2 regions of the Aeromonas sp. R6-2 genome follow, and region 2 is predicted to be linked to the other one. Evidence: predicted binding sites of a transcription regulator. Region 2 holds the regulator's gene; the other holds the start of a gene.
What was found. The regulator LexA, encoded in region 2, represses DNA repair genes until DNA is damaged. The targets are predictions, from matches to a motif close to ANCTGTNTNNNNANACAGNT.

Region 1: the regulator LexA is predicted to act here: its motif matches at 2,911-2,930, upstream of AB5Y48_RS12555 (metal-dependent hydrolase).

Annotation. Positions count from the first base shown of each region.
Region 1 is NZ_JBFODE010000046.1:15,611-31,586, forward strand. Features, by position in the region: gene AB5Y48_RS12550 (AAA family ATPase) at 1-1,673, opposite strand, end outside; gene AB5Y48_RS12555 (metal-dependent hydrolase) at 2,106-2,645, opposite strand; gene AB5Y48_RS12560 (hypothetical protein) at 3,071-3,250, shown strand; gene AB5Y48_RS12565 (DUF3297 family protein) at 4,285-4,533, shown strand; gene AB5Y48_RS12570 (Hsp20/alpha crystallin family protein) at 4,675-5,100, opposite strand; gene AB5Y48_RS12575 (FKBP-type peptidyl-prolyl cis-trans isomerase) at 5,292-5,759, shown strand; gene AB5Y48_RS12580 (alpha-amylase family protein) at 5,966-7,363, shown strand; gene AB5Y48_RS12585 (M23 family metallopeptidase) at 7,488-8,621, shown strand; gene AB5Y48_RS12590 (methyl-accepting chemotaxis protein) at 8,675-10,129, opposite strand; gene AB5Y48_RS12595 (glutamine synthetase family protein) at 10,245-11,609, opposite strand; gene AB5Y48_RS12600 (aspartate aminotransferase family protein) at 11,602-12,984, opposite strand; gene AB5Y48_RS12605 (DASS family sodium-coupled anion symporter) at 13,197-14,612, shown strand; gene AB5Y48_RS12610 (lytic transglycosylase domain-containing protein) at 14,672-15,385, shown strand; gene aqpZ (aquaporin Z) at 15,438-15,976, opposite strand, start outside.
Region 2 is NZ_JBFODE010000036.1:7,686-23,661, forward strand. Features, by position in the region: gene AB5Y48_RS08675 (cation diffusion facilitator family transporter) at 1-502, opposite strand, end outside; gene AB5Y48_RS08680 (response regulator) at 588-1,280, shown strand; gene AB5Y48_RS08685 (ATP-binding protein) at 1,334-2,647, shown strand; gene trmL (tRNA (uridine(34)/cytosine(34)/5-carboxymethylaminomethyluridine(34)-2'-O)-methyltransferase TrmL) at 2,692-3,165, shown strand; gene AB5Y48_RS08695 (MATE family efflux transporter) at 3,184-4,458, opposite strand; gene AB5Y48_RS08700 (SCO family protein) at 4,515-5,156, opposite strand; gene AB5Y48_RS08705 (hypothetical protein) at 5,236-5,505, opposite strand; gene lexA (transcriptional repressor LexA) at 5,776-6,399, opposite strand; gene plsB (glycerol-3-phosphate 1-O-acyltransferase PlsB) at 6,583-9,009, shown strand; gene AB5Y48_RS08720 (lysoplasmalogenase) at 9,043-9,669, opposite strand; gene AB5Y48_RS08725 (hypothetical protein) at 9,828-9,980, shown strand; gene AB5Y48_RS08730 (class I SAM-dependent methyltransferase) at 11,260-12,009, opposite strand; gene AB5Y48_RS08735 (putative bifunctional diguanylate cyclase/phosphodiesterase) at 12,046-14,634, opposite strand; gene prlC (oligopeptidase A) at 14,770-15,976, opposite strand, start outside.

The DNA of each region.
Region 1 (15,976 bases), on a different contig from region 2:
AAACGCTCAGGTTGGCCGCGAAAGGCTAGTTCAATCACATCATTACCGGTAACGGGTAGCCGCAGTGCAGCCAACAGGTCATGTTCATGATCGTGTCGATTGAAGTCGTTGTAGAGACCCAATGCTGCCTCGCTGATCCCGGCCATCAATCGAGCAGGGAGCTGTTCGCGATATTGACGTAGGTATTGAAGAAATTGGTTATAGGCAGTGTTGAAAAGCCCATCTGATTCCATTTGCAAGCGCTCTTGCCGCACTTCCTCCACCAATGGTGCATTGACATCATTAAAGGCAGCTATTCGTTGCAGTGCGGCGGCCAGCTCTGTCTCAAACTGGCTACGTTTGCCATCTTGAACCCGGATCTGAGCATATAGCTCTTGAAGGCGCTGACGTTCGGCAAGCAAGGGGATACGCTCTTCATGCTGCTGACGAATGGTTTCGTCCCGCTCAGCAATGTGTTTGGCAGTGTCAACCAGCGCGTCCAAATAGGCTTTATTGGCAGCGTCAAACAAGGGGGTCCACCAAGTTGCCTCCTGTAATGTCGACAGCTGCTGCAAGAAAATGGCAGAAGGAGATATGGGGACGGTAGGGTCAGTTGTCATGAAGGCTAACAGAGTATGTATTTGCCCTCTCAACTCATGGGCTGCTTGTTGCAATGACAGTTTCGCTTGGTCTCGTTGAGTCTCAAGCTGCACAAGCTCAAGCAGTTGTGCAAGACCAGCTTCAGCATGTATGTAGGGATCCCGAGTAACATTCGTCAACGGGGTATCACAAGCTGGACAGTGATCGCCGTGCTGTTCCCTGAGAGCTAAAAGCGCTTGGTAAAGCCCCTTGAAAGAGACCTGTTCACTACGTTGATGCAACTGGTGGTTGAGCTCGGTGAGCGTGTGTTGTTCACGCTGCAAGGTGTCCAATGCATGGACAAAGTGTTCCGAGGTAAGTCCGATGACAGCAGGAATCTGCTGAGTAAGCCGCTCATCCAGTTCCAACAATCGACCAGGCTGTTCGGGGGTGCCAACCGTCTGTTTGAGTGTCGCATAGTCTTGGGCAATGCCAGATTGCTCGGCCAGCAGAGCCTCTTCCTGTGCCAGTTGAGAGCGGCTCGCAGCCGCCTGATCTCGGCGCTGCTCATCTGCGGCCAGTGCTTGACGACGCAAATTCAACGCTTGTGCCTTGTCGGCAGTCAATGTCAGTTGCTGGGTAATAGCACCATTAAAGTGGCTGACAAATAAGTTGAATGGCTCCATGCCAAACAGGGTCGCTATCAAATCTCCGCGTTGTCCAGCTGGACGAGCTGCCAGACGTGAGAACGTATCTATGCGGTTCTTTTCAACAAAGCAGAAACGATAGCGCTCCGCATCCACCGGTACCTGCTGCGGCCCTTGCGGAGTGGAGCCTTGTAGCTCGGGAGCAACAAATCGACCTTCATGGATATTACGTAAATAAATGGGCAATTGGATTCGTTTAGCTTCAGCTTCATCCACGGCGCCAAGTAATGCGTATTCCAGAGCCTCACAAAGGCTGCTTTTTCCACTGCCATTAGGACCATACACCAGGGTCAACTGCTGATTGAGTTCGAATTCAACCTGATTGCGGAATCCGCGAAACGGTCCAAGACGCATGCTGTGCAAACGCTGAAACGACCATTCGCCCTCTTCTTGGTCGATAGGACCCACTTCTGGCGCCCCTAGCCCCTGCTGCGCCCAGTGGGCACGCATCAGACTAACCAACCTGATTGATCGCTGGCTCTGGTGACGCGTCGTTCGGGATAGTGTGTCAAAGTGGTTCAGACACAAGGAAGCGAGTCGACGCACATCTTCAGGAACAGGGGGATTGGATTGGTAAAGCTCATGGACGAAGGCTCGAAAGTCATGTAGGGCGGAAGGCATTGGGGCTCCTTGTAGGGTTAATTATCATTTACCCGAAAGTATGCCTTTTCTGTGCTTTCGATAGAGTGCGCCACCCCACACAATAGCCGCAGCGGTTACAGGGTAATTAGACGCCCCCTACCTTTCGGAACAAATGGCACCATCGCCAGCACACAAACTTATGAGCGTTCCAGTTTTGGTTTGCTCCACCAACAATATATCCAACCACTATTCCCAACCTCACCAATGTCCCCCCCTGCCCCAGACCCGCCACCCCATAAACACCAGCATCAATACAACCCCCGGCAGCCAGACCCAGTAGAGCTCGGAGAGGATCACCGCCTCACCTCGGGCGGTGAGATAGGCCTCCAGCTTGAAGGGGGCGACCCGGATCACCTGCCAGGGGGCGAAGAAACGCTCGTCACGCCACGGCCAGAGCCAGCCCACCCCCTTGCCGCCGGTGGTGAGGGAATCGAGCAGGCTGTGGGAGAGCAGAGAGACCAGCAGAAACGACCAGACGGTAGCGGCGCTCGCCCGAAATTGGCGGTGAAACAGCATGGCCAGCGTGGGCAGGGCAAAGGCGAACAGCAGGGAGTGGGTAAAGCCGCGGTGGCCAAAGACATGACCGTAGGCAACCCCCAGTTTGAAGGCCAGCACGTCGGCATCGGGCAGCATGGCGATGGCAACCCCTGCCAGCAACAGGCGCGGCGGGATGAGCCGGCTGCCAAGCCCGAGCCCAAGGCAGAGAGGGACGGCGGCGTGGGTGACTATGGTGGGCATAGGACAAAGATCCATCTGAAAACGTGATCCTACCTTATCTCCGCTCAGTGAAGTGAAGGTGAAGTCATCCTCTTATTATGTTGCTGGATTCCCCCATCGAATCCTTATCCATCAGTCAGAAGAGGCGTCTCTCTGAAAGTGATGAAAACGGCTGTGACACGATTTCTCCCAAACCAGGGCTGAAATCATGTCGTTTATACCCTGCGCATTGGCTCGTTCGTTGTTTGCTGAACGCAGAGCCAACCATCCTTGGTGCGTTAACTTGAAATGTTCATTTAGACAGCCGCTTACATGGAGAACCCGATAGTGTTAAGTAGTCACTTCGGCTCACATAAGGAAATTGGGATAAGGAAATTTTGACTCCCACTTTTCTGTTATGTTGTCATTACACAGGCTTACGCCTTCACCCAGCAAGAACCGTCACCATGATAAAAACCGCCATCCAACTTCTGTTCAAACCGCTTCTGGCGGTCGCCTTTCTCTACGTATGCAGCCTGCCGGATAGCCTCTACTTCGACCCACCCATGTTGTTTTATGTCGCCATGTTTCTGCTCATCCTGGCCACTACCGTCTATCAGAGGGTCAAGAGATCGCGCCCCCGCTGAGTTGTCCCCCTCTTGGCCCCCCCATGGGATGCCTACCATTCTGAGCGCCGCGTAGCGGCCAACAGAGCCGCACTCTGCCACCCCGGTCACTGTCGGGCACGGTATTGCAGCCACCTGCAAGGGCGAAATTGGGACACTCACCATTTTGAGTGCCGCGTAGCGGCCAACAGAGCCGCAATCTGCCACTCCAGTCACTGTCAGGCACGGTATTGCCCCCCCCTGCAAGACGCCGAGGTGAGTTGAACGGGTCAGTAGGGGGCGAAATTGGGACACCCATCATTTTGAGTGCCGCGTAGCGGCCAAAAGATCAGCAATCTGCCACCCCAGTCACTGTCGGGCACGGTATTGTCTACCCCCTCCAATCCGCCGAGGGGAGGAAGCAAGGTCAGGAGCGCCATCAGGGATGATGGCGCAGCCGCAGCGGGGCATGGATGCCCCATCTGCGGCGGTCCGTCCGACCTGGCGACCGAGCCGAGGGAAACCGCGTAGCGGTCGGATTGGCGGGGGAGGGCCTTCTTGGTGACTTCTTGGGCCAGCAAGAAGTCACTCGCCACAGCCCGCAGGGCGGGCGAAACCTCTGTGCGGCGTAGCCGCATCAAGATGCCTGACACAGGCGAAGGAGCTTGGCCGAGCTCCGCTTTTGCTCGGCGGTACGACCAACCCGTTCAATGAGCCGAGGGCATCCGCGCAGCGGACGGCTTGCCGGGGGTGGCCTTTCTTTTGGTGACTTTTCTTTGGCCACGCAAAGAAAAGTCACTCGCCACAGCCCGAAGGGCAGGGCGAAACCCTTTCGAGGGCAACGCCCTCGCATGCAAAGTGCCCGTCGTAGGCAAGGAGCTCGACCGAGCTCCTCCAGGTGGGCAGGCGAAACCCCGTCGAGGGCAGCGCCCTCGCGTCCCCTGCGGCAACGCCGCATCAAAAGCCTTGTCGTAGGCCAGGCGCTCGGCCGAGTTCCTCACAGAGCGTAGGGCTACCTTGAGCAGGCGATGGCCATTGTCTACAATGGCGCCCTTTATCGAGAGCAGGTGATGACCATGAGCGACACCCAAACCAAACCGGCCCTGCCGGATCGTCTGGCGGCCAATCCGCGCAGCCCCCACTATGTGGCCGAGTGCTTCGAGCACGAGATCGGCATTCGCCTCAACGGCAAGGAGCACAGCACGGTCGAGGAGTACTGCATCAGCGAAGGCTGGGTGAAGATCCCCTCCCCCAAGGCCAAGGATCGCTATGGCAACCCCATGCTGATCACCCTCAAGGGCACCGTCGAGGCCTATTACCGCTAAGGCGCTCGCCCCCCGCGATGACAAGAGACCGGCCCTGCGCCGGTCTCTGGCTTTTGGGCGCACACAAGAACAAGCCCCCGGTCGGGGGCTTGGTGACGGAGGGCAGGCCTCTCTACCTTGCTCGCACGCCCGAACGGACGCCTACTCGATAGGGATGCGCTGGCCACTCTGGGGGTTGCTCTGCTTGGGCAGGCTCAGGGTGAGCAGGCCGTTGTCAAAGCGGGCATTGACGCCGTCGAGTGTGACATCCATCGGCAACTCGAAGCTGCGAGCCACACTACCGTAGTAGCGTTCGCTGCGCAGCAGGCGCTCTTCCTGCTCCTGGCTGTCGTGCTGACGCACCTCGGCACGAATGGTGACGACGCGCCCCTGGATGTCGAGGTGGATATCCTCCTTGCGCACACCGGGCAGCTCGGCCAGAACGGTATAGAGCGAGTCGGACTCCTTGACGTCCAGCTTCACCTGAGCCGGCAGCGGGTCCCCGTGCAGGGGCTTGACGGTAAACCCGGAGGCCAGGTCCCGAAAGAGATCGTCAAACAGGCTGGCACGGGACGGTAACAGGCTCATGGCTTCCTCCTTCTCTCGTTAGACACCCACCTTGAAGTCTAAAAAGCCCGCTCCCGGCTGCAAGACGATCTGCCACTCCCCTGATCCGGATCAACTTTCCCGCCCCGGGGGAGCCGACCCCTCCATCTGGCCGTGATGGCCCGCTTCGGGCTAAGATGGCCGCCGTTGCCCACCCTCAAGGAGTCTGACCGATGAAAATCTTGTTGCTGGTTGCCGTGCTCGGCCTGGCCTTCTACTTCTTCACCAGCCAGCAGGCGCGCAAGCAGGCGGCCGAGCATAGTCGCCAGGGCGAAGCCTTCCTGGCCGAGAACAAGGGCAAGGAGGGAGTGCAGAGCACCGCCTCCGGGCTCCAGTACCTGATCCTGAGTGAGGGGAGCGGCGCCGAGCGTCCCGGCCCCACCAGCCGGGTCAAGGTCCACTACGAGGGAAGTCTGCTCGATGGCACCGTCTTCGACAGCTCCTACGCTCGCGGCGAACCCATCACATTTGGTCTCAATCAGGTGATCGCCGGCTGGACCGAGGGGCTGCAGCTGATGCACCCGGGGGAGAAGATGCGGCTCTTCATTCCCGCCCACCTGGGTTATGGCAACCGCTCCGCCGGCAAGATCCCGCCCGGCTCCACCCTGATCTTCGACGTGGAGCTGCTCGCCATCGAGTGAGTCTGGCCCGCGAGACGCTAGTAACACATTGATTAATAGTGTTTTGAATCCGTTTTCATGATCCCCTTCACAGAGCGTCGAAGGGGGTCATGAGGCTGGTCACAAAACCGTCACGCCCCGCTTGTTGCCCTCCCGCTTGCCCCGTCACTCTCTTCGTCAGCCTTCAGGGCGCTCCCGCCCTCGAGGCGCACACGGAGAACAAAATAATGAAACACACAGTGGGCTTTCTGGTGGCAGCATCCTTGCTGACCGCCCCTCTGGCGCAGGCGGATGTCATCCTCCACGCCTTCAACTGGAAATACGCCGACATCACGGCCCAGGCCGACGCCATCAAGGCGGCGGGCTACAAGATGGTGCTGGTCTCCCCTCCCCTCAAGTCCTCGGGCAACGAGTGGTGGGCACGCTATCAGCCCCAGGATCTGCGGCTCATCGACAACCCTCTTGGCAACAAGCAGGCGATCGAGCAGCTGATCACCGCCATGTCGGCGCGCGGCATCGCCGTCTACGCCGATGTGGTGCTCAACCACATGGCCAACGAGACCTGGAAGCGTCCGGATCTTAACTACCCGGGCCAGGAGCTGCTTGGCCAGTACGCCGCCAACCCCACCTATTTCGAGCGCCAGAAGCTGTTTGGGGATCTCGGCCAGAACTTCCTCTCGGGCGGTGACTTCCACCCCGAGGGGTGCATCAGCAACTGGAACGATCCCTACAATGTGCAGTTCTGGCGCCTGTGTGGCGGGGCCGGCGATCGGGGCCTGCCGGATCTCGATCCCAACAACTGGGTGGTGAGCCAGCAGCAGGCCTACCTCAAGGCCCTCAAGCAGATGGGCTTCAAGGGCTTTCGCATCGATGCGGTCAAGCACATGAGTCCCTATCAGATAGGCGCCATCTTCACCGGCGAGATCACCTCGGGGATGCACGTCTTCGGCGAGGTGATCACCTCGGGCGGCGCCGGTGCCGGGGACTACGAGACCTTCCTGCGCCCCTATCTCGACGCGACCAACCACGGGGCCTATGACTTCCCCCTGTTTGCCTCGATCCGCTCGGCCCTCTCCTATGGCGGCAGCATGAACCAGCTCGCCGATCCGGGGGCCTATGGCCAGGCCCTGCCGGGCAGCCGCGCCGTCACCTTTGCCATCACCCACGACATCCCCACCAACGACGGCTTCCGCTACCAGATCCTGGGTCAGCAGGACGAGAAGCTGGCCTACGCCTATCTGCTCGGCCGCGACGGGGGCACCCCCATGGTCTACTCCGACCACGGGGAGACCAAAGACAAGGACGGGCTGCGCTGGCAGGACTACTGGAAGCGCACCGACCTCAAGGGCATGATCCGCTTCCACAATGCGGTGCAGGGGCAACCCCAGCAGCTGATCGGCAGTGGCGATTGCTTCGTGCTCTTCAAACGGGGCAAGGCGGGCCTGGTCGGCATCAACAAGTGCGACAGCGAGCAGGAGTACTGGCTCGACACCGGCAAGTTCGAGATGAACTGGAACCGCAACTACCGGGACGTGCTGGACGCCAGCGCCGTGATCAACGTTCAGAGCCAGTGGGTGCGCCTCGCCATCCCGCCGCGCTCGGCGCGGATGTGGCTGCAGGAGTAACCTGACAGATCCGGCAGGCCACCCCGCCCCGAGGTGGCCTGCTCTTCGTAAGAGGCTATGGTAAGGTGTCGCCTGGCACCTTGTGCCTGTCGTGGCGATCCGGTTCATCTTCAAGGAGAGCACCATGCCCGGATCCCTTGTGTTACTGCTCGGCGCCTCACTCGCCGTCACCGATCTGCACACCCCCCTGCCCGCCCATCACTTCACCACCACCGAGCGCGTCGCCGCGCTGGCCGATGTCACCGCGCCGGACGAGCAGCTGTTCGTCTACGGGGAGGCAGCCCTGGCCTTCGACCTCGAGGGCTACCTGAGACGCGAGGCCCCCCATTTGCTGCCCAAACTCGAGACCCTCAGTCACTGGGCCGGCGCCACCAGCATCAACCCCCAGCTGCTGCTGGCCCTGATGGAGCAGCGCAGCCAACTGCTGAGCCAGCCCACGGCACGCGCCGTCGAGCAGCCCTTCGGCATGGCGGTCCGCGAGCGCGGCTTTACCTCCCAGCTCGCCGCCATGGCGCGTACCCTCTCCGAGCGCTTCTACCAGGCGCGGGAGCTGGCCGAGCGCCGGCCCAGGGGGGTGGCGCGCCCGATCGCCCCCACCGCCCTGGCCCTGCAGACCCTGCCGGGCACAGGCCACCGCCCTCTGGCCGAGGTGTACGAGCAGCTGTTCGGGCGCGGCAGCTTCCGCAGTGCGGCACTCCCGGCCGCGGCCCCGCTCCCCCTGCTCGCCGGCCTGTTCCAGCTGCCCTGGCGCCAGGGTTACCGCTGGAAGGTAAACGGCGCCCACGCTCACTCGGGCTCGGGCTTTCCGCTCTCCTCTATCGATGTCTCCTACGACTGGCCGCGCTGGGGCAGCCCCACCTACACGGTGACGGCGGCCAACAGCGGCACCGTCACCGTCTTCTCCCGCTGCCAGGTGCGGGTGACCCACTCCAGCGGCTGGGCCAGCAACTATTACCACATGGCCGACATAGCCGTGCGCAGCGGCGACTATGTGGAGGCCAACACTCGCCTCGGCACCTACGCCGGCACCCGCAGCCAGGCCCTCTGCGAGGGGGGCAGCTCGACCGGCCCGCACCTGCACTTCTCCCTGCTCTACAACGGGGTGTTTCGCTCCTTGCAGGGGATGACGCTGGGGGGCTACAAGGTCAACGTCGGCCACTACAGCTATGACAATCACTGCAGCCGCTTCTGGCTCGACGATCTGGTGGCCGGCCAGCGCCGCTGCGCCTGGCAGCCCCTCAACAACCACGGCCTGTAGAGGGCAACGAAAAGACCCGCCGCGGCGGGTCTTGTTATGTCGAGTCTGGCCTGTCAGGCGGTGCCGGCCACCACCTGACTCAGCTCGCGGGAGAGGTGCTCCAGCCCGGCGGTGAGCTGGGCCAGCTCGGCCTCCCGCTCGCGCATCTGCCCCGAGGTGGAGGCGGTCTCGCGGGCCACATCGGCCACCTGTACCCCGGCGGCGGCTACCTGGGCCAGGCTGGCATCCTGACTCGCCATCAGGGACTCGAGTCGCCCCACGTCCTGGGCCACCACCCCGATCCGCTCCAGGATCTGCCCGATCAGGGCACCCGATTCGCCGATGATGGCCTGCCCCTCGCTCACCGCCTGGTGGCTGCGCCCGAGCAGGGCCCGGATCTCATTGGCCGCCTGCTGACTGCGGGCCGAGAGCTCGCGCACCTCCTGGGCCACCACCGCAAAGCCGCGTCCGTGATCCCCGGCCCGGGCCGCCTCGATGGCGGCGTTGAGGGCCAGCAGATTGGTCTGATCGGCGATCCCGGTGATGATGCCGGTCATGGCGGCGATCTCATCGTGGCTGGTCAGGATCCGGTTCATGGCCCGCTCGCTGCGACCGAGGGCATCGGCCCCCTGCTCGGCCAGGGTGCTCGCCTGGCGCGTGCGCACGGCCACCTCGCCCACGAAGCGATTGGCCGCACCAAGATCCGCCCCCATGCGCTCGAGCTGACTCTGGATCTGATCGCTCGCATCCACCTGCTGGGAGGCCCCCTGATGCAGGCAGGTGACAGAATCGGCCAGTGCCCGCGAGGTGTGGCCCAGGGCCGCCGCCGAGCTCACCAGGCGCCCCGCCCCCTCCTCGGCGCGGCTCACCACGGCCCCCAACTGCTCGCGGCCACGGGTGGCGAGTTGGGCTATCCGCTCGCTCTCGCCCAGGGCCTGGCTCGCCTCGGCCAGGGCCCGGTCCCGCTGGCGCACCGTGAAGAACTGGGCACAGGCACAGAGCAGCAGGGGCAAGAGGGCACCGGACCAGGTCTCCACCGCCATGGCCCGCTCGGGCAGCACGAGCCGGGGCACCGGATAACCGCTGCGGTTGAGGGCCACCATCAGGGCGGCGCAGCCCACCAGCAGAACGCTCCACCCCAAGGCACCGAGGCGCCCCTGCAGCAGGAAGCTCACCTGGATGAGCAGCGGGATCCAGTAGAGTTGGGAAGAGTGCGGCACGCCCCCCGACTGCCAGATGATGTTGAGGGCATGCAAAGACATGGCGCCCATGGCCAGCGCGCCGGCCAGTTGCTCCCCGAGCCCGAGCCGGCCGCACAGGCCCGAGGCCAGGGCGCCGCCCATCAACAGCAGGGAGGTGAGGGCCAGCTCGTCGTGGCCGTGGTGGCTCCACTTGATGAGGCTGTAGAGGCCGACCAGAAAGGCGATAAAGCCGAAAAAGAGGCGCGTATCCTGTTGGCGCTGGGCGGCCCTGTCCAACCGGGCCGACGTCGCAAACAGGCGCAGCCATCCCGTCCATGGGTTAAGCATGACTCTCTCCTGAGTGTGGGTGGGGCACTGTCGCCGGGTGGCGACAAGTGATCTGACCAGTTGATGTTACATAAAGGTTATGCAAAGAAAAAGAGCGCCTTGCGGCGCCCTCTTCCTAAACCGTGTCCCGATACCAGCGCCAGTCCTGCTCCCCCACCTCGGCAAAGAAGCGGCGCTGCTCCGCCTCCTTGATGGCGAGCCACACCCCCATGAAGTCGGCGCCAAACACCCTCTCCAGCCAGGGGCTGGCGCGGGCCGCCGCCAGCGCCCCCTGCCAGTGCGGGGCCGGGCTTGCCCCCCGCAGATAGCCGTTCCCCACCACGGGGGCGCCGGGGTCACACTGCTCATCGATACCGCGCAGCAGCCCGGCCAACACGCAGGTGGCCACCAGATAGGGGTTGGCATCGGCGCCGCTGATGCGGTGCTCCAGGTGCCGGCTCTCGGGCGGCCCACCCGGGATGCGCAGGGAGACGGTGCGGTTGTTGACCCCCCAGGTGGGAGCCAGGGGCGCATAGCTGTGGGCCTGAAAGCGACGATAGGAGTTGGCGTGGGGGCAGAAGAAGAGCAGCGACTCGGCCAGGGTCTCGAGCAGGCCGCCTATCCCGGCTCGCAGCAGAGGCGAGCCATGAGGATCCTCGGCGGCGAAGCGGTTGTGGCCTTGCGCATCCGCCAGGCTCACGTGCAGGTGCAGGCCGCTACCCGCCAGGTGACCAAACGGCTTGGCCATGAAGCAGGCCTGCATGCCATAGGTCTCGGCCAGCCCCTTTACCAGGCGCTTGTAGCGAACCCCCTGATCGAGGGCGAGCAGGGCCGGACCGTGCTCCAGGGTGATCTCGGCCTGCCCCGGGGCATACTCGGAGATGGCGGTGCGGGCCGGCAACCCCTGCAGGCGGCAGGCGGCGTAGAGATCGGCCAGAAACGGCTCGAGCAGGGCCAGCTCGCGCACCCCGTAGACCTGGGGCTCCCGTGGGCGACGCCCATCCCCGAGGCGGGCCGGCTGAGGGCGGCCGAAGGGGTCATCCTCCCGATCCAGCAGGTAGAACTCCAGCTCCACCGCCATCACGGGATAAAGGTCGCGCGCTGCCAGGGTGTCGATGACCCGGGTGAAGGCATGACGGGGATCGGCCAGGGCCGCCGGCAGCCCGGCCACCGGATCCAGGCTGAGCTGCAACGCCCCGGTGGGCACCCGCCGCCATGGCAGCAGGGTGAGCGACCCCGCCACCGGGCGGGCCAGGCAGTCCATGTCCGCCACGTCCCACACCAGGCCGGTCTCGTCCACGTCCTCCCCGTTGACCGTGAGCGCCAGTATGCTCGAGGGAAGCGGCCGGCCATGGTGATAGAGGGGCAACAGCTCCTCCCGGCGCAGCAGCTTGCCGCGGCTGATCCCGGCCAGATCGATGAGGTAGATCTCGAACGCCTCCACCTCCGGGTGGGCGGCGAGGAAGGCCTCGGCCTCCTCCAGGGGTCCCCAATCACCCATCGAGTCCATCCCCGGCCAGCAGCTCGGCGATGGCCTCGTCCAGGGTGGCGAGCAGCCTATCCACCTGCTCGCTGCGGGTCTCCGGGCAGCAGAGCATCATGTTGTGGAACGGGGTGATGAGGATGCCGCGGTTGATGAGATAGAGGTGCAGCGCCCGCTGCAGGGGATCGTCGAAGGCGGCCTCCGCCTCGGCACCGCTGCGCGGCGGCAGCGGGCAGAACTGAAACTCGCAGCGGGCCCCCAGCTCGGTGACCGACCAGGGCAGGGCGTGACGCTCGATGAGGCGGCGCAGCCCCTCGGCCAGACGGCGCGCCTCGTGCAGCATGTGGGCATAGGCGGCCTGGGTCATGACCCGCCCCAGGTTGGCCCGCATGGCATGCATCACCATGGCATTGGCAGACAAGGTGGTGCCCATGCCGCTGTGACCGTGCCCGGTCGGCGAGGCGGCCCGCTCCCGCGCCGCCGCCATGCCGCTGGCCACCTCTTGGGTGAAGCCGAACACGGCGCAGGGGAGGCCGCCGGCTATCGCCTTGCCCAGGGTGAGCAGGTCCGGCTCCAGACTCCAGGCCCGGGTACAGCCCCCCGGATGGGTCGAGAGGGTGTGGGTCTCGTCGATGATGAGCAGGGTGCCATGACGCCGGGTGAGTTCACGCAGGCGTGGATGAAAACCGGAATCTGGCAACACCATGCCGATGTTGGTCATGGCCGGCTCGCACAAGACGGCGGCCACATCCCCGGGCGCCAGGGCCGCCTCGAGGGCCGCCGGATCGTTGAAGGGGACGACGCGACTGGCGATGGCCGGATCCGCCCCCATGCCGATGAGGCCGGGACGTGCCACCGTCTCCCCATCCCGCAGCCGCACCAGGGTCTCCTCCACGGTGCCGTGGTAGCAGCCGTCGAACAGGATCACCACCGAGCGCCCGGTGATGGCGCGGGCCCAGCGCAGGGCGTAGCGGTTGGCATCGGTGGCGCTGGCACTGACCTGCCAGAGGGGCAGGCCGAAGCGCTCGGCCAACAGCTCGCCGCAGACCACCGCATCCTCTCCCGGCAGCATGGTCGTGAGCCCCAGGTAGGCCTGACGGGCTATCGCCTCGGCCACCGGCAGCGGCGAGTGGCCAAACATGCTGCCGGTGTCGCCGAGGCAAAAGTCCACATAGTCGTGGCCGTCTGCGTCGGTAAAGTGCGCCCCCTGGGCCTGACTGACAAACAGCGGCACCGGGGTCGACCAGTCGCTCATCCAGTGCATGGGGACACCGCCAAACAGGCTCTCCCGAGCCCGGCCGGCCAGGGCCACCGACCTGGGATTGGCGGCGAGAAAGCGGGTCTCTTCGCGGGCCATCAGACGGGCCACGGCGGCGGGTGTGATGGGGTTCATGCTCGCTCCTTGGGTCATGAGGGTCCCATTGAGTGTGATTTTCCCCCTGCGGAGCCGTCAATCAAACCGCTCGAGATTTGTTCAAGCCACAGGGCACTTCACAAAAATCGGGGCAAGCCGTTATCCCCGTCGCATTTTGGGGGAGCAATCGACCCCCAAGCGTCTGTTTTATGGAATGATTCCCCTATTACTACCTCTAAAGTGGAGTCAACATGTCCCGCTTGCTCAAGCTGTGGCTGCCCCTGGTGCTCTTTCTCTTCCTGATGGTGATCCCGACCCACTGGATCCCCCTGCCCGGTCTCACCCTCATCGAACAGCGGGTGATCGCCCTGTTCGTGCTGGCGGCCCTGTGCTGGATCCTCGAGCCCATCCCCATCTACGCGACCTCGCTGCTCATCATAGTGCTCGAGCTGCTGCTGCTCTCGGACAAGGGGATCTGGCTCTTCACCGCCGGCAAGGGGAGCGAGGGGTTCGGTAACCTGCTCCCCTACACGGACGTGATGGCCACCTTCGCCTCCCCGGTCATCATGCTGTTTCTCGGCGGCTTCTTCCTTGCCATCGCCGCCACCAAGTACCGCCTCGACATCAACCTGGCACGGGTGCTACTGCGCCCCTTCGGCTCCAACCCCAGGGTGGTGATGCTGGGGCTGATGCTGATCACCGCCATCTTCTCCATGTTTATGAGCAACACGGCCACCACCGCCATGATGCTCTCCATCCTGGCCCCGGTGCTGGCCCTCTTCCCGGATCAGGACCCGGCCAAGACCGGCATGGTGCTGGCCATTCCGGTGGCCGCCAACCTGGGGGGGATCGGCACCCCCATCGGTACCCCGCCCAACGCCGTGGCCCTCAAATACCTGACCGGCGAGCACGCCATCAGCTTCGGCCAGTGGATGGGGTTTGCCGTGCCCTTCGTGGCCATCCTGCTGCTGCTCGCCTGGTTTCTGCTCGGACGCCTCTTCCCGAGCCGCCTCGAGCGGGTCGAGCTCAAGCTGGAGGGACGCTTCCTGCAGGGGATCAAGCCCTGGACCGTCTACCTCACCTTCATCGTCACCATACTGCTCTGGCTGCTCGGCGGCATGCACGGCATGAACTCCTATGTGGTGGCCATGATCCCGGTGGCGGTCTTCGTCTGTACCGGCATCATCACCAAGGACGATCTGCACAAGATCTCCCTCGACGTGCTCTGGCTGGTGTCGGGCGGTATCGCCCTCGGGCTGGCCCTCGAGGAGAGCGGCCTGGCCGAGCGGCTCATCACCCATATCCCGTTCCACGAGTACTCCACCCTGGCGGTGCTGGTCGGAGCCTGCCTGCTGGCCCTGCTGATGGCCAACTTCATGTCCAACACGGCCACCGCCAACCTGTTGCTGCCGCTGGTGGCGGCACTCGCCGCCGGCATGCCGGAGCTGGCCGAATGGGGCGGCGCCCATACTCTGATCCTGGCGGTGACCCTGTCGGTGTCGCTTGGTATGTCGCTCCCCATCAGCACCCCGCCCAACGCCCTGGCCCATGCCACCGGTCTGGTACAGAGCAAGCAGATGGCCGTCATCGGCGTGGTGATGGGGGTGGTGGGCACCCTACTGGCCATGGTCTGGATCTACCAGATCGCCGCCCTGGGCTGGATCTAGCCGGCGGGCGGTGGACTGGATTTCACCGCCCATATGCCCGATGCTGAAGGGGGTCAAGGATGAAAGGAGTCATCGTCTTGCTTGCTCGCCTGCTTCCCCTGTTTTGGTGCTCCCTGGCCCTGGCCGGGAGCCCGCAACCGGCCGAGGTGACCTTTATCACCACGGAGAGTTCTATCACGGCCAAGGCCCCCGAGCCCGGCGAAAAGACGCAGATCCAGGTCTACAAATATGAGCAGCCCAACGGGGTGGTGAGCTATTCGGATCGCTCCCCCCTGGAGGGAAAATACGAGGTGCTGGTGTTTGAACACTGCTTCGCCTGTGACCCCGCCTCCCCCATCGACTGGCACCACACCGGCCTCTATGTGCAGGACTACGCCGCCACCATCCAGGCCGCCGCCCGGGCCTACCGGGTCGAGCCGGCCCTGATCCGCGCCCTGATCCACGCCGAGTCAGCCTTCAACCCCATGGCGGTATCGCGCAAGGGGGCCATGGGGCTCACCCAGCTGATGCCGGGCACGGCGCGCGATCTCGGGGTGGGAGATGCCTTCCTCGCCGAGCAGAACATCTTCGGCGGAGTCAAATACCTCTCTGGCTTGCTGCGCCAGTACAATGGCGATATACGACTGGCGACCGCCGCCTACAACGCAGGGCCGGGCGCCGTCGATCGCCACAAGGGGGTCCCCCCCTACGCCGAGACCCGCGCCTATGTCGAGCGCATCGCCCTGCTCTACCAGCGCTATCGGGACGCCCTCGGCAGCCGCAACCGCCTGTAAAAAACGCACCCCGAGGGGTGCGTCTTACGGAGATACACGTTTAAGAGAGGGCTTAATCCTTGCTGGCCACGGCGCGATAGGCCAGGGCACCGATGATCCCGCCGACAATGGGGGCAACCCAGAACAACCACAGCTGGCTTACCGCCCAGTCACCCACAAACAGGGCCACGCCGGTGCTGCGTGCCGGGTTGACCGAGGTGTTGGTCACCGGGATCGAGATGAGGTGGATCAGGGTCAGGCACAGGCCAATGGCGATCGGTGCGAAGCCGGCCGGGGCACGCTCGTCGGTGGCCCCCATGATGACAAACAGGAAGAAGGCGGTCATCACCACCTCGCACACCAGGGCTGCGGTCAGGCTGTAGCCACCCGGAGAGTGCTCACCATAACCGTTGGAGGCAAAGCCCGCCGCCACATCGAAGCCGGCCTGGCCACTGGCGATGACGTAGAGTACGCCGCCGGCCAGCACGCCGCCGATCACCTGGGCGGCGATATAGGGCAGTACCTTGGAAGCCGGGAAGCGGCCACCGGCGAAGAGGCCGACGGTAACGGCCGGGTTGAGGTGACAACCGGAGATGTGCCCGATGGCATAAG
Region 2 (15,976 bases):
CCAGCAGTACGCCCGCGTTGAGCAACAGATCGGAACGATAGTGGAGCATGTCGGCCTTGATGGCCACGCTGCCGGTGCGGCGAATGACCAGGCTCTGGAAACTGACCAGCAACAGTGTCAACACGATGGAGCCGATGCTGACCCAGATACCGGCCTCGAGGCGTGGCAGAGGGCCTGGCTGCAACAGGGAAGAGATGCCGTGCATCACCAGCAACATCGCCGAACCACAGATGAAGGCCGACTGGATGAGGCCGGCCAGGGACTCCGCCTTGCCATGGCCGAAGCGGTGTTCCTCATCGGCCGGTGCCATGGCATAGCGGATCGCCAGCAGATTGATGACCGAGGCACTCACATCCATCAGGGAGTCGGTCAGAGAGGCGAGCAGACTGGCAGAGTCGGTCATCAGCCAGGCGGTAAGCTTACCGGCGATAAGCAAAGAGGCCGTCACGACAGAGGCAACCCCGGCCAGGGTCACCCACCGGGAGTAGTGTTGATGATTCAAACCCGCTTTCCTCGCAGACACAAAAACATATTATACCCTGACACCACACCACTTTAAGCGGCTCAGATTCGCCCAAGGAGTACCCATGAACAAGATCCTGCTGGTCGATGATGATTGCGAGCTGACCACGCTGTTGCACGAAATCCTTACCCTGGAGGGGTTCAGGGTGACCGTCGCCGCCAACGGTGAACAGGGCCTGCAACAACTCGCCCTGGCTCGCTTCGATCTGATCCTGCTCGATGTGATGATGCCACACATGAATGGCTTCGAGATGCTGACCGCCCTGCGGCGGGAGTGGGACACTCCCGTTCTCATGCTAACCGCGCGAGGGGACAGTCGGGATCGGGTTGAGGGGCTGGAGGCGGGGGCAGACGACTATCTCGCCAAGCCCTTCGACGATCGGGAGTTGATTGCCCGGATTCGCGCCATCTTGCGCCGAACCCAGACCCAGAGTCGAGCCACCGGAGGCCACGAGGAGCTGCGTTTCATGGACCTGCAGTTGCAACCGGGGCAGCAGCTCGCCTTCTGCAGCGATATGCCTCTGGAGCTGACGGCAACCGAATTTGGCCTGCTCGAGTGCCTGCTGCGCCATCCCGGGCAGATCGTCAGCAAGAAACAACTCTCCGAACAGGTGCTGGGCAAACCGCTGGAGCCGTTCGATCGGGCCATCGACATGCATCTGAGCAATCTGCGCAAGAAGTTACCGGAACGCGGCGATGGCCTGCCCCGCTTCAAGACGGTGCGCGGCAAGGGTTACCTCTGGCTGGAGGCGGTGTGAGCGGTCTCCATCTGCATAGCCTGACGACCCGGCTGTTTCTCTGGTTTTGGGGCATGCTGCTCCTGATGCTGGCGGCCGTCACCATCCTGCCGACCCTGGATCCTCGCAACCTTTCGGCCCTGCCGGAGGCGGAACAGCAGCAGCAACAGTTCGTGATCGATACCCTGAACCGGGCAGCCGAACGATCCCGCGACCTCAATCTGGTGGCCATGCTCAGGCAGGCGGGGCCACTCACCATCAAGGATGTCTATATTCGGGATAACGACGATATCGTCCAGGCCACCAGCAAGCCCGACAAGAACATCATGCGCTTCATGATCGATTCCGATGATCCCGCCCGCCCCATGATGCGGCGCAGCGAGTCGCGTCTGCTGGCCGGCCCCTTCTCCCTCGTCCATCACGGCAAGCCCTACCTCATCTACCTGAGCAGGGAACTGGAGAGCCAGTCCATGGCCATGGTGATCCTGGATCACCCGGTCAGGGTACTGATCACCGCCATGTTGGTGAGTACTCCCCTCTGCCTGCTGATGGCTTGGCGCCTGACTCGTCCGACCCAGGCTCTGCAGAGGGCGGTATCGCGCATTGCGGCCGGAGAGCTCGACACGACCATACCGCACCTGCTACGGCAGGATGAGGTGGGTAGCCTGGCGGGCAGCATCAGTCACATGGTTGAAACGCTCAAGAGCATGATTCAAGAGCAAAAACGCCTGCTCTCCGACATCTCCCACGAGCTGCGCAGCCCCCTGACCCGGATGCAGCTGGCCCAGTCACTGATCCGCCGCAAGCAGGGGGAGAGTTCTGAGCTGACGCGCATCGCCGGTGAGATTCACAAGCTGGACATGTTGATCGATGACCTGCTCACCCTCTCCCGGGTACAACAGGAGAGTGACCCACCCCAGTGCATCGCCCTGAGCGAGGTTCTTGATCCGATCCTCGAGGATGCGCTGTTCGAGGCAGGGGCTTGTGGCAAGGCGCTGCAACACCCGCCACTGCCAGACCTTTCGATGATGATGTGGCCCGATCTGCTGGCCAGGGCGATCGAGAATCCCCTGCGCAATGCCCTCAAGTATGCGGCCCGTCGGGTCGTCGTGGAGTGGGAGACAGGGCAGCACGAATGGGTGATGCGGATCCACGATGATGGCCAGGGGGTGCCGGATGCGCTGCTGGGCAAGCTGTTTCTGCCTTTCTTTCGGGTCGATGATGCCCGCAACGCCCAAACCGGGGGAACGGGTCTGGGATTGACCATCACGGCCGAGGCCATCAGGCGTCATGGCGGCAGCATAGTGGCACGCAATGGCACCCCGAGTGGTCTCATCGTCGAGCTGCGTCTACCCCTGGCCTCCTGCCGCTTTCCAAGCCCGGGCTGAGTGGGTATGCTGAGCCCCCTTGCGACCCTGACCAACCTCTGACCATGCTCGATATTGTTCTCTATCAGCCGGAAATCCCCCCCAATACCGGTAACATCATTCGCCTGTGCGCCAATACCGGCTACCGGCTGCACCTGATCGAACCCCTGGGCTTTGAGTGGGATGACAAGCGGGTCAAGCGAGCCGGCCTCGATTATCACGAGTTTGCCGAGGTGAAGCGTTGGCCCTCCTACCAGGCCTTTCTGGAGGCCGTCACTCCGACGCGTCTGTTTGCCTGCACCACCAAGGGGCGGGCCTGTCATTCCGAGGCCCGGTTTGCTCCCGGTGATGCCCTGTTATTTGGGCCGGAGAGTCGGGGACTACCGCTCGAGATCATCGAAAGCCTGCCACCGGAGCAGCGTCTGCGAATCCCGATGTGCCCGAACAGTCGCAGCATCAACCTCTCCAACGCGGTGGCGATCTTCATCTATGAGAGCTGGCGACAGTTTGGCTATGCCGGCGCCATCCACCTCGACTAACCGGACGCTAGCCACCCCTTAGTCGACCAGGATCCGGCTGTGCCAGAGGCGGTACAGCCAGATTCCCTGTCCCAATCCACGCCCGACCATCAGGACGGCCAGCGCCCCCCAAAGGGCCCCGTTACCGGCCCCCTGCCACCACCACCAGACCGGTAAATAGCCCAACAACACCGCCATCAGCATGGTGTCTCGCATCTCGCGTACCCGGGTCGCCCCGATGAAGACCCCATCAAACAGATAACACCAGACCGAGAGCAACGGCATGGCCACCAGCCAGGGCAGGTAACGACAGGCCTCTCGGACGACTGTGTCCATGGAGGTCATACTGGTCACCATCCACTCCCCACCGATGGCAAACAGGAGGGTCGCCATCAGGGCAACGACCAGCGCCCAACCGAGGGCATCGCGCAAGGCCACTCGCAATCCGTGGCGACTGCGCGCCCCCACGGCTCGGCCGACCATGGCCTCGGCAGCATAGGCAAAACCATCCAGTCCGTAGGAGAGCAGCATCAGGAAGTTGAGCAATATCGCATTGGCCGCCACAACCACATCCCCGAGCCGCGCCCCCTGAAACGCCATAAAAGCGAAGCAGAGTTGCAGACACAAGGCCCGGATGAAGATATCCCGATTCAGGGCGATCAGGCGGCGATAGGGGGCCAATACCATCAGCCCGCTCCGCCAACAGCGCCAAAGCACAGATAACGGCACCAGCCTGTGCACCAACCAGATGCCCAGCGACAGGGTCGCGTAGTCTGCCAACAGCGAGGCGATAGCGACACCTTTCACTTGCCAACCCAATCCCTGCACCAGTAGCAGGTCGAGCACGATGTTGAATACATTGCCGGCAATCAGCAGCCACATAGGCCCCCTGGCATAGTGCCGCCCCAGCAGCCACCCCAGCACCACCAGATTACAGAGGGCGGCGGGCGCTCCCCAGAGACGGATAGTGAGATACTCGGCCGCATAGTGTTGAACCTCGGCCGAGGCCCCGCTCAGTCCCAGCGCCACCGCAACCAGCGGGGTCTTGCCAATCAACAACAAGACCGCCAACAGACAGGCCAGTAACAATCCCCTGCCCAACAACAGCCGCATCTCGTGCTCGTCTCCCGCACCCAACGCCTGGGCGGTCAGGCCCGTGGTCGACATACGCAAAAAGCCGAGGACCCACCAGGTGAGGTTGATAAGGGTTGCCCCGATGGCGACCCCTCCAAGCAGGGAGGGGCTGTCCAGATGGCCAATCACCCAGGTGTCGACCAACCCCAGCAAGGGGACCGTCAGGTTGGAGAGCAACATGGGGAGCGCCAGCGCCAGGACCTGGCGCTGCTCACCCCACAGGCGTTGAAGCGTGCTCAAGAGGCGAGAGCGAGAGTGCGGATCTTCGCAAAATCACTGGCCATCTTGGCCATGGAGACGCGAGGGGGCTGCCCGGGAGCCATATCGGGCCTGAACACGGCCTGGATCTCCCCCTTGGGATTGATGAGGACGATAGAGGCGGAGTGATCGACCAGATAGTTCTTGGCATCGTGCTCATCGACGATGGAGTAGACCAGCCCCAGATTACGGACGAAGGGGAAGAGATTGCTCTGGCTGCCACTCACGGCCACAAACTCGGGGTTGAAGAACTGGGTATAGGTAGTCAGCCGGGCCATATCATCACGCTGGGGATCCACCGAAACGAAGATCACCTGGCTACGTTCATCCACCCGTTTTAGCTCGGGGTAAATGCCACGCAGGTCGGAGAGGGTGGTCGGACAGATATCGGGGCAGAAGGTATAGCCAATAAAGACGAAGCTCCAGTGCCCCAGCAACGCCTCCCGAGTAAACGGGGTGCCATCCGAGCGCTGGAGCGTAAAACCGTTGACCATGCGTGCGGGTGTGAAATAGGTCGCACTCTCCGGCATGCTGGGCTGACGCAGGGTGGGGTAGAGCAAGGCTCCTGCCAATACCAGGCTAAGGGCGACAATCACCAGGGTAGAGCGCCATTTGGTCATAGGGAATGCGCACCATGCATGAGAAGAGGTGCGCCATTGTAACCCAGCAGAGGAGTGGAAACACGAAAGGACGCATTCCTTAACGACCGGACCCTCTACGAGCGGCGTCCGGATGCCGGGCAACCCAGTCCTCCATGGGAATCACGATAGCCCGCTCATCCTGCGCCGAAGGGCGACGCTGCCATAAGGGGGTTAGCCGCACCACGTTGCTGCGAGGGCAACCCAGCCAGAGCGACCAGCCGGAAGCCCGGCGCAAAATCCAGAGAGCGTAAAACCGGGTCAGCCAGTTACCCTCGATGAAACGGGTAATATGAGTCAACGAGCCTATCCGGGCATGAGTGCGAGACATACCTGTCCTCCTTGCCGACCCCACAGGTGCGGCTGACATCAAGGCCCGGCTCCTCGGGCCACTCTCCCCTGCTCCCGTAAAAAGGGTGGTGTAAATGCGTTTACGACGACGCCGGGTCTTGCTCGACCTCTTGATAAGGATATAGACGAAAACCCGTCAACCGGGAGGGGTCATGGGTTCCTCTAACGATAACCCCATGAAGAAACGCGATAAAAGAAGAAGGCATTGGCTGGCATGGAAAAAGAAAACGGGGCTCATGGCCCCGTCTCATCACATCCAGTCAGCGTTTCGAATCACGCCAACCGCCAGCCCTTCGATGGAAAGGTGCTGGGAGGAGAGATCCACCTCGATCGGTGCGAGCTCCTCATTCTCCGGCAGCAGCCAGACCTGACTCCCCTTGCGCTGGAAACGCTTGACCGTGACATCATCATCCAGACGCGCCACCACCACCTGACCGTTGCGCACATCCTGGGTCTTGTGCACGGCCAGCAAGTCACCATCCATGATGCCGATGTTTTTCATGCTCATGCCCTGCACCCGCAACAGGAAATCGGCCCGTGGATGAAACAGGGTGGGATCGACCTGATAACGGCTCTCGATATGCTCCTGTGCCAGGATGGGTTCACCTGCGGCAACCTTGCCGATCAAAGGCAGCCCCTCCTCCTCGTTGGCGGCGTCCTCTTCGAGCAGGAGCCGGATGCCACGAGAAGTGCCCGGCATGATCTCGATCACCCCCTTCTTGGCCAGGGCCTTGAGATGCTCCTCGGCCGCATTGGCCGACTTGAAGCCGAGTTTCTGGGCAATTTCCGCCCGGGTCGGCGGCATGCCGGTCTCACTCATGTTGCTCTTGATGAGCTCCAGCACCTGGGATTGCCTGGGGGTAAGGGGTTTCATGATCGCACCTGTCTTTTTATACAGCACACTGGCAGTATATACAGTATGCATGCCAAGGCAAGACAAACCGGGGGTGATACTCATGCCATTGCTCCCCTTGTCGCAACTCATCGTACCTCTCGGCGACAAACGGCCGGTGATTTGCTATTCTCCTGCCGCCTTTTCAGAGGAGAAGTAACGCAGATGTCCCTTGGGCAGAGAATTTCCCGCGCCGCACTTCAGTGGCCGATCAATTGGCTGGTTAACCACAAGAGCCTGCCGGAAAACCCCATCGCTGAGCTCAAGCTGGATCCGGCTCGCCCCATAGTGTTCGCCCTCAAGACCAGCTCCATCACGGATCTGCTGACCCTTCAGCAGTGCTGTGCGGATCTGGGCCTGCCCGGCCCCTTCACGCCTCTCGAGCTGGCGGGACGCCCCCTGCCCCGTTACGTCTGCCTGGATCGCCCCCCTCCCCTGTTTGGCTCGCGAACCAAACCCCTGCCCTTCCTCCAGGAGTTTCAGCAACTGCTGGACCTGCACAAGCAGGATCCCGAGCTCGACATCCAGCTAGTGCCGGTGACCCTGTTCTGGGGGCGTGCCCCGGGACGTGAAGAAGAGGAGGTGTCGAGCCTCAATATCATCAGTGCGCTGGCGCCCAACATGCTGAAGAAGGCGCTGATCGTGGCCCTGAAGGGACGCGAGAATCTGGTGCGCTTCTCCCCTCCCGTTTCGTTGCGCTATATGGCCGACAAGCACGGGACTGACCAGGCTATCGCCCACAAGCTGGCCCGGGTTGCACGGGTCCACTTTGGCCGGCAACAGCTGGCCGCCACCGGTCCCAAGCTCCCCAATCGCCACCTGCTGTTTCAGCAGTTGCTCGACTCGGCCACTATCCAGAACGCCATTCGGGAAGAGGCCAGCCGCGATAACCTCAGCGAGGAGAAGGCTCGCAAGCGAGCCCTCGGTTACATGGATGAGATCGCCTCCGATTTCTCCTATCGCCTCATCCGTATCGGCGAAAGTCTCCTCGGCTGGCTCTGGAACAAACTCTATCGCGGCCTGTCGGTGCATGGTGCCGAGCGGGTGAGACAGTTGGCCCAGGAGGGGCACGAGATCGTCTATGTGCCCTGTCACCGTAGCCACATGGATTACCTGCTGCTCTCCTACGTCATCTATCACCAGGGCATGGTACCGCCGCACATTGCGGCAGGGATCAACCTCAACTTCTGGCCGGCCGGCCCCCTGTTCCGACGCGGCGGCGCCTTCTTTATCCGGCGCACCTTCAAGGGGAATCCCCTCTACAGCACCGTTTTCCGTGAATACCTGAATCTGCTCTTCACCAAGGGCTATTCGGTCGAGTTCTTTACGGAAGGAGGACGCTCACGTACCGGTCGTCTGCTGCCGCCCAAGACCGGCATGCTGGCGATGACCCTGCAAGCCATGATGCGCGGTCTCGACCGTCCCCTCACCTTCGTCCCCGTCTATCTGGGTTACGAGCACGTGATGGAGGTCAACACCTATCACAAAGAGCTGCAAGGCAGTCGCAAGGAAAAAGAGAGCTTCCTGCAGGTGCTCGGCATCCTGAAGAAGCTGCGCAATTACGGCCGGGGCTTCGTCAACTTCGGAGAGCCGCTGACCCTCAACAACTACCTTAGCGAGCATGTTCCCGAATGGCGCGAGCATGTCGGAAAAGAGGAGCGCCCCGAGTGGATGGCCCCCACCGTCAATCTGCTGGCCGACTTGCTGATGACCCGTATCAATGCGGCAGCGGCGGTCAATGGCCTCACTCTGAGTGCCGTGGCCCTGCTGGCATCCGAGCGCCATGCCCTCACCCGGGATGAACTCGAGGCACAGATCACGACCTATCTGACCCTGCTGCGCGAGGTACCCTATGGCCCTTACAACACCATTCCAGAGAGTAGTGCCGCCGAACTGCTGGATCAGGCCCTGGAGCTCAACAAGTTACAGGTGAGCGAGGACAGACTGGGCCAGATCATCAGCCTGGATCGCTATCAGGCAATTCTGCTTACCTACTACCGCAACAATGTGCTCCATCTGCTGGCGCTCCCCTCACTGGTCGCGGCATTGATCGATCGGTGCGAAGGCATAGGCCGCAGTGAGCTCATCGGTCGCTGCGTGGATATCTATCCCCTGCTGAAGAATGAGTTGTTCCTCCACTTCGAGGAGCAAGACCTGCCCGAGCTTATCGACAGCCTGCTGCGCGTCTTTGCCCAGCAGCAGCTGATCACCGAGCGGGAGGGAGGATACTGGGTCAACCCGGGTAACCAGATGCGCCTGCTACTGCTGGCCGAAAGCATTCAGGAGACCCTGCAGCGCTATGCTATCGTCCTCACCCGGCTGTTGGATCACCCCGCCATCGAGGCCGAGCAGCTGGAAGCGGATGCCATGATGATGGCCGAACGCATGGGAACACTGCACGGTATTAATGCCCCCGAGTTCTTTGACCAGAAGCTCTTCACCACCCTCATTCATACCTTCCGCAGCGAAGGCTATCTGGATCCCGCCTGCAAACCGGACCTGGGGCGCTTCCAGGCTCTGGCCGACAATGTGCTCCCCCTGCTCAGCAGCAAGGTACAGCGCACCATACGTGCCTGTTGTCCCAGCAATTAGATGATGGAGCCTCCGAATGGAGGCTCCTTTGTTTCAGCCGGCCATAGAGGCGGCAATCAGAAACTGGGCGGCAAAATAGCTGCTCATGATGAGCGCGGTAGCCTGGGGAAAGGGGCGATAGAAGCGATCCAGTGCCAGCATGCTGTCCGAAAAGAGGAAGAGCAGGGCTCCCGCCAGCGCGGCAGCGCTTCCGGCCGTCAGGGAGGCATGCCAGGCGCCGGCAGCAACCCAGGCCATCCCTATGATGGCCAGCATGTAGACAAGCACGGGCAGGCGCATACCGGACAGCCCAGGCCACAAGATGCCGAAGATCATCCCGCACACCGCCAATAGCAGCAGCCCGTCGACCAGTTTGAGCACCAGGGGGCCTTGTGCAAATCCGACGATATAGCAGAGATGTGCCACCAGAAAGGCGATCAGTCCGTGAATAAAGCGATCCCGTGGCATCATCAGCAAGACATCACCAGCCAGCGAAAGCAGGAGACCAAGCAGGATCCAGGCGTGTGAACCGTCCTGATCCAGCCCCCTGTATCCAAAGGCCAGGGCTATGATGAGCACCATAGTCAGCGGCTTGCTGAGATAAAACTGGCGCTGACTCCCGTCATAGGCAGAGCGTATATGCCACCAACCCGACGCCACGATCATCACACTCAAGAACATGCTTGTGCCTCTCCTGCCACCACCGACTCATGATTATTGAGTCCAAGCCTAACAAAAACGCTCCTGCGGTGGCAGAGCCCAATTCTGAACTTCGCCTAAAGTCTAATTGCCTCTCCTCCCCCCCCTCGGGCATAAGAAGGACCACGGGAGAAGGGTAAATGGACGAGATGATGAAAAACTACCTGCCAGCAATCGATATCATGATGTGCCACCTGGGGTTGAGCTTCGAACAAGCCTGCGACGAACTTGGTCTTACCCTGCTTGAGCAGCAGACATTGATCGCTCTGCAGCGACAGGAAAGCATCGAGTAACAGCGCATATCATCGAATACCCCTCAATGAAGGCGCCTCAGGGCGCCTTCATTTATCCTCTGGATATCGCCGACAGTACAAAAATCAAACGCTGGCATTTAACTTTTTTGTAGTCATTCACACTGGCAGTTGAGGGAAAAACCTGGCCATTTGCCAGTTGTGAGACATTCGCCATACCCCATGTGAGAAGGTGCTGTCTCGGTGCGTGCGCAAACCATTTCCAAAGTAATGGAACATTGCCAAAAATGACAATAAGCAACTGATTTTTAAGGCCTAAAAATAGGACAGTAACTTTTATTGGCTTCCTCAAATTTTCTTTACCCGAAAGCCCCCTTGTGAGAAGCGTCGTAATCCTTAGTATGAGGGTCATAGGGAAGCAGCACCGGATAGATGTTCGGTTTCCAAGGCAGGATGGAGTATCCAGGACGGATACAGTTGCTCAGGATGCAGCAACCCAGGGATGACAGGATACCCGCTGGAAGCGGTTGGACCGGCTCAGGAAGAGTCAGCATGTTCAGGATGGACATGCCTCACGGATGAACAGGGACACGCTGGAAGCGTTAAGGGACACCTCCAGGATGGAGAGAGCGCGGTTACCAGGATGGTAGCCAGGCCAGGAGGCTGCGGACACCCCGAGGGATTGGGAAGGGGAAATTCCTAAGGAAAGGAAATAGTCAGGGATTGCAGGGAGCATGGCTGTTCAGGGAATGGACAACACGACTCAGGGGGGACGGCGAAAGCCGCCCCCCTTTTCTTTTTCTGCTTCTTATCCCTTCCGTTTTTTTCAAGGAGTGCGTGTAAGACATTCGCCATAGCCGAAGTAAGTCTTACACCTGCAATCTTAAGGGTATGGTCGGAAGCTCAACCGGAAAAACAATCACATAATAGCCATAACACATTGATATTAAATGATTAACTTGTAGTCTTTGCTCGTCGCTCCACGCGCTCGATGAGTGATAGTTCCACCATGGCGATTGAGCGGGGAGATAAATCCCTTATATTCACTCTTGCACGGACGCAATGAAGTCGGTCAGGAAGACTGGCTGCCAGGGTAGGGCGAAAGGACTAGCCACAGGATGTGGTAAGGGACACCTCCCAGGACGGAGAAAGTGCGACGGGTAAGGATGACTCGTCTGGCCAAGATGGCTGCAAGGACACCCCAAAGGATTGGGAAGGGGAAACCTAAGGGATAGGTATAGTCAGGGATTGCAGGGAGCAACAACGTTCACGGAATTGAACGATACGACTACCGGGGGCGACGCAAGTCGCCCCCATCTTTTTATGCGCTCTCTATGGCCGAGAGTACATAAACATCGAAGCGATTGTTCTTGGTCTCGATGGCCATACTGGGCTTGCGCTCACAGAGCCACCCCGCATAATCGGGACGCTTGACCACCACCCTGCGGGTCGCCACCGCCAGCGCAGCCGGAAGCAGTTCATCCGCATCGAGATCCGCCCCGACCAGCGACTGGAACACCCGCATCTCCTTCTTGACCAGTGCCGATTTCTGTTTGTGGGGAAACATGGGGTCCAGATAAACCACATCAGGACGTGCAGTCAGGCCATTCAGGGTCGCTACGGCCGGCCCTTGCTCCAACCACATCCGCTCACTCACCCAACCTCCAATCTCCGGATCCCGGCTGGCCCGTGCCAGACCATCGGCCAACAGGGCCGCGACCACGGGACTTCGTTCGATCAGGGTGACCCGACAGCCGAGGGAGGCCAACACAAAGGCATCCCGCCCCAAACCTGCGGTAGCATCGACCACACTCGGCATTGCCCCCGCCTTAAGCCCGACGGCCTTGGCAATGGATTGACCTCGCCCCCCGCCAAACTTGCGACGATGTGCGACAGCGCCGGCCACGAAATCTACGTAGATGGCTCCCAACTTGGGCTCGTCGAGCTTGCGCAGCTCTAACCGCCCGGGAGTGAGCGCCAGAGCAAATTCGGGCAGGTTGACGGCCGCCAGCCGAGCATGGAGAGAGTCGGCCTCATCCTGGCGGGAAGGGTCTTCAAGAAGGATCTGCATCATGATGCCAGTCAGGTTGGATTACAGCGGTGGAGTCTACCACAAGGCTATTCCAGGCTCAGAAGAGAGTCGTTTCTCCTCCATTCCCCGATCATTGAGCTCCAGATAGGAGCAAAGATCATCAAACACCAGCGGACGACTGAGCAGATACCCTTGGGTGAAGGCACACCCCTTGTTGCGCAGGAAGCTCAGCTGTTCACTGGTTTCGACGCCCTCGATGACCACCTGCATGCCGAGGTTGTGCACTATGTTGATGATCCCCTCGAGCAGCATGCGGTCCTGCTCATTGAAGGGAATATGGCGCACGAAAGAGCGGTCGATCTTCACCAGATCGACCGGGAAGGTGCGCAGGTAGTTCAGTGCCGAATAACCGGTGCCGAAGTCATCAATGGCAATCTGGCAGCCGGCCCGGCGCAGGGCATCGATGCGCTGCCTGTGCTGATCACCGGCATCCATCAACAGAGTCTCGGTGATCTCGATGACTATATCCCGAGGGGAGAGCCCGAAGTGGGCGATCACCTTGAGCCACTCACTCCCCTCCGTATCTATGGTCTGGAACTCCAGGGTCGAGCGGTTGATCGACATCTGCAACGTAAACCCCGCCTGCTTGAGCCTGGCCAGGTCACGGCAGGATTGCCACAGCACCAACTCACCAAGCCCCTGAATGAGTCCCGCCTCTTCGGCCAACGGGATGAAGTCGGCCGGTGACACCTGGCCCCACTCCGGGTGATACCAGCGCACCAGCGCCTCCAACTTGGTGACACGGCCAGTACGGTTATCCCAAATGGGCTGATAGGCCATTGAGAGCTGTCCCAGCTTGATCGCCTCGGCCAGCTCCTGCTGCATCCGGTGACGTATCTTCACCTCTTCCCGCATTGAGTTGCAGTAGACGGCAGTCGCTCTGGCCTTGCGCTTGGCCTCGAAGAGTGCCTGCTCTGCGTTACGCAACAAGACATCGGCATCATTCCCGTCCACAGGGCAGAGGGTGATCCCCAAGGTGGCGGTCACATAGAGGTGCTGGCTCGCCAGCATAAAGGGGCGGTTGAATCCCCCCATCACCTGTTTGGCAAACAGCTCGGCCTGACGCTGACTGACCACCCCCGGTACCAGAAAAGCAAACTCATCACCGCCGATCCTGGCGACCAGGTCATCGGTTCTCACCCGGCTCACCAGGCGATCCGAGACCTCACGCAGCAAGGCATCCCCCGCATGGTGGTCCATCGAGTTATTGACCGCCTTGAAGTTGTTAAGGTCGAGCACCATCAGGGCGAAGCGCTCACCCCGCTCACAGAAGCGGGTCAAACAGCGGGAGAAGAGCCAGCGATTGGGCAGCCCGGTGAGGCCATCATAGTTGGCCTGATTCACTATCTTCTGTTCGGCCAGCTTGGATTGGGAGATGTCGCTGAAGATACCTATGTACTGGGATATCTCTCCCTGGTCACGCAGGCAGCTGATCATCAGCTGTTGAGGATAGATGCGACCATTCTTGCGTTTGTTCCACACCTCCCCACGCCAGACGCCCACCCGGGCCAGGGCATGGTACATGTCGGCGTAAAAGGCCTGATCGTGCAACCCGGACTTGAGCAGGCTGGGGCGCATCCCTATCACCTCGTCCATACGGTAACCGGTAATCTGCTCGAAGGCGGGATTCACCGAGATGATCCGGCTCTGGGCATCGCACACCAGAATCGCCTCGGAAAGATTGTCATAGACCCGATGGGAGAGCCTCAGCTGCTCCGCATCCCGCTTGATGCCGTCAATATCCTCGAGCAGAAACATGAAGCTGTCGATGGCCCCCAGGGCGTCATACGCCACGGCTACCGTGACCCGCCCCCACTTGAATTCGCCATCCCGCTGCAGATAGCGTTTCTCCTGGGTAAAGGCGCGCTCGTCCCCCCGTCGCAGCGCCTCATAACGGGGCTGGCTGGCGGCATAGTCCTCGGGATGATTGATCTGCTCGACATTGAGGGTCTGCAACTGCGCCAGCGAGTAACCCAGCATCTGCTGCAGCGCCACATTGCCCCACAGGATGTGGCCATGGATATCCAGTTTACCGATCCCTACCGGCGAATGGGTCAACATGGTGTTGAGAAAGGGCGCCTCCTGCAGAGGTGCGATATGGGGAGCCCTTTGCACCGCCTCCTCAGCGGCGCCACTTAGAGCGGCCGCCTCCGACAGCACCAGCGCCAACTCACGGCCGGCCAGGGGCGCCAGCATGCGCAGTAACCCCATGGCTCGCTCAAGCTCGGGCTGCGAGTGGCGATACAGCAGGCAACAGAGGCCTATGGTCTCCCCGCTGGCGCTGCACAGGCGGATACCGGCATAGGCCTCATAGGAGAGGGAGGCATAGGGAAACAGACGGGGCAGTTGCTCGGAGAACCAGATCTCCCCCTGCTCGAGGGCCAGGGCATGAGGACTGTCGCCAGCCGCAGAGGCCAGGATCTGAATATTCGGCGGCCAGATAGCCAGGGGATGGAGCCGGGCCTGCTGCCACCCATAAACCATGGCTGCATCGGCCCCCATCGCAGCAGCGATGTCCGTCACAAAGCGATCGAAATAATCCACGCCCGATACCTCGGACAGCGCGGTTATGATGCGGTATACGGAATCAAGCACTCGCCTCATGGCAAGGGGGCACATCTCTGTTCATGGCTGAAAATCCGACTCTATCCAAGAGACGGAGTGACTGCAAACATGCTACCTCGACTGAATGAAAATGCATGAAAAAAAGGGGCCTGACGGCCCCTTCTTGTATGAAAATCAGGCAGAGATCCCACTATGGCGAAGCAGTGCATCCACCTGAGGCTCACGGCCACGGAAGGCTCGGAACAGCACCATCGGCTCCTTTGAGCCTCCCTTCTCCAGAATCGAGTGAAGGAAGTCGGCCCCCACCTGCCGGTTGAAGATTCCCTCCTCCTCAAAACGGGAATAGGCGTCGGCCGAGAGCACCTCGGCCCATTTGTAGCTGTAATAGCCCGCCGCATAGCCCCCGGCAAAGATGTGGGAGAAGCTGTGCTGGAAGCGGTTGAAGACCGGAGGTGTCATGACCGCCACCTGCTCGCGAACCGCACCGAGCACCCGGGCCACCAGCTCGGGGCTGGCCTGCTCATCGCTCATGTGCAGACGGAAATCAAACAGGGCAAACTCCAACTGACGCAGCATCTGCATGGCAGCCTGGAAGTTACGGGCCGCCAGCATATTGCCGAGCAGGGCATCGGGTAGCGGCTCGCCACTCTCGTAGTGACCGGAGAGGAAAGCGAGCGCCTCGGACTCCCAACACCAGTTCTCGAGGAACTGGCTGGGCAGCTCGACCGCATCCCAGGGCACCCCGTTGATACCGGCGACGCCGGCCACATCGATGGTCGTCAGCATGTGATGCAGCCCGTGCCCAAACTCGTGGAACAGGGTCACCACCTCGTTGTGGGTGAACAGGGCCGGCTTGTCATCCACCGGACCGTTAAAGTTGCACGTGAGGTAGGCCACCGGACGCTGCAGGCTGCCATCACTGCGATAGCGACGTCCCAGACAGGTGTCCATCCAGGCTCCGCCGCGCTTGTTGGCGCGGGCATAGAGATCCAGATAGAAGCTGCCGCGCAGCTCTTCCTCTTCGTCATAGATGTCATAGAAACGCACATCAGGGTGCCAGGTCTCGATCCCGAGACGCTCGCGCACCCGCAGGCCAAACACCCTGTGCACCACCTCAAACAAGCCGGCGACCACCTTCCTGGCGGGGAAATAGGGACGCAACTGCTCGTCAGAGATAGAGAACTTGTGTTGCTTGAGCTTCTCGGCGTAATAGGGGATGTCCCAGGCAGCCAGCTCGTCGACAGCGTGCTCGGCAGCCGCAAAATCGCGGATCTCCTGCAGCTCGGCGCGCCCCTGGGGCAGGGACTTGGCGGCCAGATCCTCAAGGAAGCCGATCACCTGCTCGCCCTTGCCCGCCATCTTGGTGGCCAGCGACAGCTCG